Regions from separate parts of the Protofrankia sp. CiP3 genome, predicted to be linked through region 2. Evidence: riboswitches for the same ligand, from Rfam matches in the RefSeq annotation. Region 2 holds a riboswitch; the other holds the start of a gene.

Region 1 (4,688 bases), on a different contig from region 2:
GCCTGTGCGGTAGCCAATGCGTCACTGGACCTGCTCGCGGAGGGGGCGTGGGCGGCCTCGGTCGCCCGTATCGAGGCCCGGCTGGCGAGCGGGCTGTCGTCCGTGGCCGCGTTTCCCGGAGTCGCCGACGTGCGGGTCCTGGGCGCGATCGGGGTCGTCCAGCTTGATCATCCGGTGGACGTGCCGGCCGCGACCAGGGCCGCGTCGCGCAACGGCGTCTGGCTGCGGCCGTTCCGGGATCTCCTTTACACCATGCCGCCGTTCATCTCGACCGATGCCGACATCAACGCGATCACGTGCGCGCTGCGCGCCGCCGCACAGGTCGGTTAAGAGCGCCCGGCAATAGGGGTGTGGATCAAGGAGCGGGGCTGGGGTGCGTGCATCGCGAGGCGGCGGAGGGAGACGTCGGAGGTGCTGGGCGTCGACCGACGACAACCACGGGATGCCCCACCCGGACGGCGCGAGCCGGACAGTCCCCTATAACCGGTGCAACGTGGCCGGTATCCACAAGCGGCTCAGTCGCTTGTGAAGCCCAGCACGCTGGATGCCTCGGAATCGCTGTCGGCGAGGAACTCCCGGCAGCGGGCGGCCTCCTCGGTTTCACCGATGGCGGCGGCGGCACGGCTCAGCGCCGCGAGCGCGCGTAGGAAGCCCTGGTTGGGCTCATGGGACCACGGGATCGGCCCATGCCCGCGCCAACCGGCACGGCGCAGCTGGTCCAGACCGCGGTGGTACCCGGTCCGCGCGTAGGCGTAGCCCGTGACAGCCGCGCCCGCGTCCAGGGAGCGCTCGGCCAACATCGCCCAGGCGAGGCTTGAGTCCGGGAAGCGGCCCGCGACAGCCTCCGGGGTATCGCCGACGCTGAGGGCCCTGGCTGCGGCCGGATCGAGAGCGAGCCTTGTCGGAGGCGGACCGCCAAGGAGATCCGGACGTTCGGGGGATGTCGTCATGAGGCTCATCCTGCCGGATCGCGCTCATGCCGCATCGCATGGGGAGCTCTCACGCGGCGGACCTGGTGGGAGGGGGTGGGCCATCAGGTCCGCCGCGGGATCGGGGGCCGAAGCCGACATCGTCTTCGGACAGCCGGGAAAATTGTGGTTCAGAGCGCCCGGCAACAGGACTGTCCGGCTTGCGCCGCCCAAGCGGCGCCGCAAGCCATCGCTCCCCGTCCATCGCCGCGTGGTGCACGGATACGCTGGCTCGTCGGTCGACGCCCAACACCTCCGGCGCACCCCTCCGCAGCCTCGCGATCCATCCATCCGGACGCCGCTGTCTGATCGAACACCCTACTGCTGGAGCCTCTTACGAGTGCCCGCGCTCACAGGGCCGACGGGCTGGTGACGGTGATGTCCCAGAGGTTCTTGCCGACCACACCGGTCTGTCCGTCGTCGACCCGTGTCAGATAGCTGTACAGCGACGCGAGACCCTGGGATTCCCCGCCGAAGCGGCCGTCCACCTGCAGAATGAACTTCTTCTCACGCATCGTGCTCTGCCAGACGTAAGCGTCAGCGCGAACTTCACCGGCCAGCGCGGTGGAAAGGGTTGTGCCGGCGAAGTTTGACGATGCCAGCTGGGCCTTCGCGCGTTCCAAGGTCATCGGAGGCTGCGCTGGGGCAACCGCCTGCTGGACCACCTCGGTGCTGGGGACGGCTGCCGCTGTCTGCGGTGCTGGGCCGTTGTTGGTCAGGCCCATCTTGACTGAGCAGGACGGCCAAGGGGACCAGCCGCGAGCGTTGTAGAGCTTGTGGGCGGCATCGTCCTGCAGCGCCGGTGGCGCGTCGCTGGGAAGACCGGAATAACCCAGGCCATGCCAGGTCCCGGCGTCGAACTGGTAGGCGCCGTAGAAACCGTTGCCGGTATTGATGTGATAGTTGTTACCGGACTCGCACTGGCGGAGTTTGGCGAAGTCGTCGGCGGTCGCGGCGCTCGCTGGGCTGGCCGCGACGGCGAGACCACTGCCCACGAGTGCTGTGACAGCACCAGTGGTGCGCAGGACCTTGACTGCGGTGGACGACTGTTGCGGGGCGCGGTGCCTGCCAACAGACGGCATGTGGGTCGGTCCTTCCCGTCGCCTACGAGGTGAGCTGTCGGGTTCGGGCTGGGAACATGCCCGGCCGGTGACGCCCATGCGCGTCGTTGGCTTCACCCCAAGGACACCGGCGTCTCGGTATCCGGATGTGGTTCCCCCGATCCCGTCCTGGCGGCTTCGCGGTAGGTCCTGCCACGGCGGACGGGGACGGGATTCGGCGTCCGTTCGCGCGGCCTCGCCGATCTGGCGAGTGGGGAGGACTCTAGCGAGCCTGGCTCTTTCGAAGCAAATCGGGGTGTCGGATGAACTACATGGATCTGGCCTACATCCCCCGAATGAACTATGTGGGCCAAACTGAGAACTGTACCTGGCGATTGGGAAAGCTCCGCCGGAGGGTTGCTTGTGTTGGGTTTTTGTAACGACGAGTAATCGGGCTGGTCGTTATGGTGTTTATCTGTTGTGTTTGTTGTCACTTTGGTGTGGCCAGCCCGACTCGTCGTGTGCGGGGTCTATATCAGTTTCGTAGCCGTCAGGCGGTAGCCGTTCGGTTCAGGCTCAGCTGAAGGTGGCCGTCCAGGTTTGCGGTCCGCAGATTCCGTCCACCGTCAGGCCCTTGTCAGCCTGGAGATGGCTCGCCGCACCAGCCGACTCCGGTCCGTACTGACCATCAATCTGGATGTTGTAACCAAGACCGTTCATCTGCCGCTGCCATGACCGCACGTCCGGTCGCACCTGGTCGACCAGATCGGTCGTGAAGGGCGTGGCAGCGGAAGCGACAGCGGTCGACGGAGTGGCCGCGTCCGCCGCGCGCCATGCCCAACGCGAGGAACCGCTTCTGCCGTATGAGCGTGCCTGCCACGAGCTGCTGTCCGACGAACCGGTGCTGTCTGGACTGGCGCTGCTGGCGGTGGCGCTGCCTGGACTTGACGAGCTGGCGCCCGACGAGCTGGCGCCCGACGAGCTGGCGCCCGACGAGCTGGTGCCCGACGAGCCGGTGCCGGTGCTGTTTGATGATGAGCCGCTGCCTGACGAGCTGGCGCCAGCCCCGAGTTGGCCGGCGCCCATGCCCCGGCCGCAGACGGGCCACTGGCCGAAGCCGGATTGGGTGGCGAGCTTGAGCGCGGCCTCGTCCTGGGTGCTCGGGGAGGCGCTGCTGGGCAGTCCGGTGTAGCCCAGGCTCTGCCAGGTGCTCAGCGAGAACTGGTATGCGCCGTAATAGCCGTTGCCGGTGTTGGCCGTGTAGTCACCGCCGGACTCGCACTGGCGAAGCCCCTCCCACGTGGTGGCGGCGCTGGCCGGTTGTGACATCGCGATGCCACCACTGATCGCCGCGAGCAGGGCCGGGGTCAGCACCATGGCTCGGGTACGGACCCGGGCCCGGCGAATTCCGCGATGTCGGCCGCGAGAACTTGTACGGGACATATTGGTAATGCCCTTCCCCACGCCTGCGAGGTGAGCTGTCGGGTTCGGGCTGGGACTGCCCGGCCGCTTTCGCGGCTTCACCCCGAGGACGCCTGGTATCGACGCCCGGAAGTGGGTCCCCCGTTCCTGCCGCAAGTTTGGTTTTCGTCGGGCGCGGGCAGGATTCGGCGTGCCGCCCGACGTGTCCCCGCCGTATCGACGGGCACGGCGCAGACCATAACCAGCATCGCTGGTGGCTGAACAAGTCGTGAATGCGCTTCGTGACTATGCGCACATCGGGCTGGGCGCCCTTGCCGTATCTCGAGATCGGCTGCTAACGCACGCAGGCGCGCGCTCAGCACTTTCCAGCGACGGAAACCACGGGCAGCGGTGGGGCGGCCACCGTGCCGCAGCTGGCCCGAGTAATACCGCGTGCACCCGGACAGGTTGTTTGCGTAGCCCGCGGCACCGCATCGAATTCAGGTTCCCAGCAGTCATAGCGGACGTTCACACGATATCGTCCGATGCATTCTGGGGGAACCTGTTTTGAATCTTCTGTCCGGGCGGTCGACGGCTGTGATTCAAAACAGGTTCTACGACGGGGAAGGGCAGGGCCGCACGGACCGGTCTGGTTGGGTACGAGGATCCGGTGGCGGCCGGAGGATGCGCGAAAAGCGATGCTCGCGCGTCCTCCGGCCGGTGAGCCGGCCGGCTCAGCCGGTGAGCGAACGCCCGGCGGAGCGCAGGTCCTCGCAGGCCCGCACGACGCGGGCGGCCATGCCGCTCTCGGCCGCCTTGCCGTAGCTGCGTGGGTCGTACTGTTTCTTCACACCGACCTCGCCGTCAACTTTCAGCACTCCGTCATAATTCTTGAAAATATGGTCGACGATCGGCCGAGTGAACGCGTACTGAGTGTCGGTGTCCACATTCATCTTCACAACGCCGTAGTCCAGCGCTTCGCGGATTTCGGCCGGGTCGGAGCCGCTACCGCCGTGAAACACCAGGTCGAACGGCTTGGTATCGGCTGGCAGCCCGAGCTGTCGCGCGACATACTGCTGTCCGTCCCGAAGGATGCTTGGACGGAGTTTCACGTTGCCCGGCTTGTACACACCGTGTACGTTTCCGAAGGTTGCGGCGAGCATGTAGCGACCCCGTTCGCCGGTGCCGAGAACCTCGGCGGTTCGCCACATATCCGCTGGTGTGGTGTAGAGCTTCTCGTCGATCGCGCCGACGACCCCATCCTCCTCACCGCCGACGA
Region 2 (4,688 bases):
AAACGCCGCACGGACCGCGGGCATCTCGCTGTCCGCGTGGGTACGCGACGCGATCGCGGAGCGGCTGGAACGGCAGGCGGTCATCGCGGACGGCCTGGCAGCCGCGCAGGAGTGGGAGGCCGAGCACGGCCCGCTGCCACAAAACGTTCTCGATGAGGCTCAGCGTGAATTGGAAGACGCCGGCATACTCCCCCGCCGTATCGCGTGAACCTGCTCTACGACGCCGACGCGCTGGTCGCCGACGAACGTAACGACGAGCGCATGTGGGCTCGCCATATCAAGGCGCTGGCTGGCGGCGTCGCCCCCGTTGTCCCGGCACCCGTCGTCTGGCAGGTCTGGCGCGACGGGGCGCTCCAGGCACGGCTCGCCCGCCTACTCCGGGGCTGTGTAGTCGAACCGGTCGACCAGACAGCAGCCCGCTCCGCCGGCGAACTGCTTGGCCGCGCCCACACCACCGACGGAGTCGACGCCGTCGTCGTGCTGGCAGCGGCCCGCCGCGGCGGAGTCATCTACACATCCGACCCCGGCGATCTTCAACATCTGGCCGAACATCTCCCGAACGCCCGACCATTCACAATCATCAAGGTATAGCAGACAACATCTCCACCGTCGGCTGTGAGGCTGTCAGGTGGCGTTGCGGTACTCGTTGACCAGGCCGCCGAGGATGCGGGCGCGGCGGACGGTGCCATCCAGCCTCGGGATGCCCAGCCCCGCCCGGTTCGAAGCCACACACCCGACCCGATCGTGTGGGGCTCCAAAATCCGGATTTCGGCCTGTGAGCTGGACTTTTACGGTTGACGCGGCCGTCGGCTGTGGGTGCGGCTGTCTCCAGCGATCAGTGCACCGCCCGCCTCGTGCTGGGAGCAGAGGGCTCGGTAATCTTGATTGTGATCGGGCAGGCTTCTGGCCTACCCCAACAGCCCGATTCGAACTCCTGCTGAGAGTCCCGGCACGAGGCGGGCGTCGGGTGTCGCCTCCACCACTTGATACCGCCATGGGCGGTCTCCAGCGGTCGGTGCACCACCCGCATCGTGCTGGGATCCACGGGGTTCCGGCACGATGCGGATGCCCGGATGATGCACTGACCGGTTGAGACCACCCATGAAGAACACGGCGCTGCTAGCGTCCCGCCCGCACACATGGGATGCATCTCTCCTGCGTCGGTCCGTCACGTCGTCGCCGACCGGTGCGACCGTCGGTAACGCGCCCGGCGCAGCCAATGCGGGCCGGGCGGGCAACCCTGCCGACGCCAGCCTCGCGCCGGTCACGATCGGCCTGATCAACCAACAGGGCGCCGAGGTCGGCTATCCGGACCTGACCGATGGAGCCACTGTGGCGGTGACCTATGTGAACGCGGAACTCGGCATCCCGGTGGTGCACGGGCTCAACCTGCGGGTCAACGCCGGTGAGATCGTCGCTCTGCTTGGTCCGAACGGCGCAGGCAAGACAACCACTTTGCTGACTGTATCCGGTCTGCTACCGGTCATCGGCGGGACAATCGGGTTCCAGAGCCGTTCGATCGCAGGTGCCCGCCCGGACGTCCTCGCTCGACGCGGCCTCGCGCACATCCCCGAGGACCGGGCACTGTTCATGGACCTGACCGTTCGGGAGAACCTGTGGCTCGCCGGTGGCCGTCGGGCCGCGCACACCGAGTGCGCCCTCGCCTATTTCCCGGCCCTGACAGACCTGCTGCACCGCCCGGCCGGGCTGCTGTCCGGCGGGGAGCAGCAGATGCTCGCGCTCGGCCGGGCGCTGGCGACCAAACCGGCACTGCTCATGGGCGCTCGTGGATACCCGATGCGCATCCGCCGGCCTTGAGTAGGCGCCCCAGCGGCGGCGCTACCCGGTCGACCCGATTGTCCGCAAAGCGCACCATGCTCTGCGTCAAAAGGTGGTTCCCATGTCACGGAAACATTCCATCAATGCTGGCTGGTTAGAATGAACGCGCGCGCACGCGTATTAATGCTGATCGGTACCGAAATCAAGTGTCGATGTTCGGATGTTCCCTTCTTCACCCCCCCTTGCCGGCCGACCAGCTGTAGCCGATAGGGTTCCTCCGTGCCTTCGCAACGAGGGCGCGCATCGGACGAAACACGCCGAGTCCTGCCCCGTCCGATGATCGTCAAAACAACGGCAGGAGCGGGGGAACCAATTCCCGGACGCCAGCGGGCGTCCTTGGGGTGAAGCCGCATGATGCGGCCGGGTATTTCCCAGCCCGAACCCGACAGCTCACCTCGTAGGCGTGGGGAAAGGGCATCTATATGTCCCGTTCGCGCGCCCGCCATCGCGGTAGCAGAGCAACCAGCAAATACACCCGCGCACTCATCACAATTCCGGCCATCGCCGCCGCCGTCGGCGGTGTCGGCATTGGAATCTCGGGGCCCGCCAGCGCAGCGCCGTCGGAAGACCAGACGTTGTCGGCAATTGCTCAGTGTGAGTCCGGCGGCAACCCGACAATCGTCAATTCGATAGGTGCCGGCGGACTGTTCCAGTTCCTTCCCAGCACGTGGCAGTCAGTCGGCGGGACCGGCCTGCCGCAGAACGCCTCCGTTGCCGAGCAGTGGAACCGCGCCCGGATGCTGTACGCCCAGCAGGGCACGACGCCGTGGGTTTCATCGCGGTCGTGCTGGTCTGGAAAGGTCGGCAGCGTCGCCAACACGGCTCCGACCGCTACCCAGTCGCCGTCGGCGAGTACACACGCACAATCCACGGACACACAGGCTCAACCGTCCGACAGCCCATCACAGTCAGCCGACTCTCAGTCGCTAAATGTCGATACCTCAGCACAACCCGCGACTACCCAGACTCCGCCGGCGGACTCGGTCGGGACTGGGACTGGGAGTGAGAGCGGAACCGGGAGCGGAAACCCCGCCGGGAACACTTCCGTCGCCACTGGCCGCCACCGGCATTCATACCGGTCGCCCTGGTACCAGAACACCCAGCCGACTGACGACTAACCGGCAGGCGACCAAACGGAGAGGAAACCACCGGGAAGCCGGCCGGGCGCCGTACGGCGCCCGGCCGTTCGCCGGATTCCGCCACGAGCCGGTACGACTAGATCGCGCTACACGACGCTGACGGCATCCGCCGGATCGTCGCCGCGTGCGGGGATTGCGCGCCAGGCAGACACGGACGAGTACGCAACGTCCCTGGTGGGGTGAGGATCGCCAGCTTGACCGCTGCGGCCACGGCGGCGACGAACCCGATCACGGCAAGCGGGAGGTAACCCGGACGGACCTGGTCCCCCAGCAGCGCAAATCCCATCGCTGCCGGAACGAGGGTTTCCGCCGCGCCCTGGCTGGCGGTGACAAGCGTCACCGATCCGCGTTGCAACGCGGCCCCGAACGCGCTCATCCCGAGCAGCCCGTAGGCCAGCAGCGCCCAGGAAAGGGGGTCGGTGAGGACAGCGCCGAGGGTGTGGTCGGCGTCCAACGCCCGTGCGCACAGTGCGGTCCCGCCGAATGCCAGCCCCGACAGCGCTCCGAGCGCCACAGCGGAGCGCTCTCCCCGCAGGGATCGGCCCGCCGACGCGCCGGCGGCAGCAAGGACGGGAACGAACAGCACGATCACTATGGTCGCGATGGTGCCCACCGGATGTGGTGGCGCGGGCTGCGCGGTGAAGGCAAGAAGGATCAGGCCAACGCCGAGCGCCGCCAGCGCGCGCAGTTGCGCCGGTCCCGGACGGCTGCGCAGGAACACCGCAGCCAGTACCGCCGTGACGCCCGCGCTGCCGGCGAGGGTCGCCTGGACCGCGAACAGCGGCAGCGATCGCACCGCCACCAGAGACAGCAGCCAACCGCCAAGGTCGAGTGCCAGCCCGATCAGGTAGGGCAGCTGTCGCGCGAGCCGTGGCAGCAGACGCGGATCGAGCGCGCCGGCGGTGACAAGCCGACGCGCGCCCACCGACTGCAGCACCGAACCAGCCCCATAGCACACAGCACAACCAAAAGCGGACAGGTATGCAACAACAAACACCTGATGATCTAACCACCTGCCGATGACGACCACTCCGGCACCCCGGCGCGACGTACTCACAGGGCGGTGGCCAGGCCTTTCCGACGGCGGCCGGGACCACGCGAGAGGGGTGGTCCCGGCCGCCGTCAGGTACCGCTGTTGCAGACCTGCCGAGGAGAAATCTCTCAGCGCAGCGGCAACGCCCGGGTGTGCTCGATCCGTACCGCCCGCAACGCGTCCGGGTCCAGGCCGAGCAGGGCCAGGATCGTCGGGGCGATCTGGGTGGTCTCGACCCGGTGCCCGTCCACCTCGTGGTGTGCAACGCCGGCGCCGGACACGACCAGCGCGACGTCACGGTCCTGCGGGTCCGACCCACCATGTTCGGCGATCTTGCCGGTGCCGCCGGTGAACACGACGCCGTGCGTCACGACACCCACGACATCGGGATGGCGCGGGTCGCCGGGACGGGTGCCGAAGAACGCGGCTGCCCCGTCCCCCGCGTAGACGGCCGTGAGGCCCGAGGCGGCCAACGTACGGGGCGTGCCGTCGATCGCCTTGCCCGCCGCCGGGTGGGTGAGCAGGAAGGTACGGGCGAACGCGGCCGCCGCCGCCGAGGTGTCGCTGAGCCAGAACTGCAGGACGTCGTCGTCGACCGCGAAGGCCACCAGCGGGGCCGCACCGGGATGCCCCGCAGCCCATGCCGCGTTCAACCCGTCGATGATCGGCCCGTCGGC

The links. Region 2 has a riboswitch for cyclic di-AMP ahead of MJ797_RS27285 (transglycosylase family protein). Riboswitches for the same ligand answer to the same signal wherever they lie in the genome.
Region 1: linked by a shared signal. The riboswitch ahead of MJ797_RS00500 (transglycosylase family protein) and the one ahead of MJ797_RS27285 (transglycosylase family protein) in region 2 are both predicted to bind cyclic di-AMP.

What each region holds. Positions count from the first base shown of each region.
Region 1 is NZ_CAKJTM010000001.1:112,832-117,519, forward strand. It holds gene MJ797_RS00490 (adenosylmethionine--8-amino-7-oxononanoate transaminase) at 1-330, shown strand, start outside; gene MJ797_RS00495 (DUF3151 domain-containing protein) at 516-950, opposite strand; gene MJ797_RS00500 (transglycosylase family protein) at 1,319-2,050, opposite strand; cyclic di-AMP (ydaO/yuaA leader) riboswitch at 2,057-2,215, opposite strand; gene MJ797_RS26900 (transglycosylase family protein) at 2,585-3,451, opposite strand; cyclic di-AMP (ydaO/yuaA leader) riboswitch at 3,457-3,631, opposite strand; gene fbaA (class II fructose-bisphosphate aldolase) at 4,144-4,688, opposite strand, start outside.
Region 2 is NZ_CAKJTM010000088.1:7,857-12,544, forward strand. It holds gene MJ797_RS21210 (CopG family transcriptional regulator) at 1-208, shown strand, start outside; gene MJ797_RS21215 (twitching motility protein PilT) at 205-591, shown strand; gene MJ797_RS21220 (ATP-binding cassette domain-containing protein) at 1,102-1,818, shown strand; cyclic di-AMP (ydaO/yuaA leader) riboswitch at 2,085-2,257, shown strand; gene MJ797_RS27285 (transglycosylase family protein) at 2,262-2,957, shown strand; gene MJ797_RS21230 (hypothetical protein) at 3,055-3,915, opposite strand; gene MJ797_RS21235 (alkaline phosphatase family protein) at 4,140-4,688, opposite strand, start outside.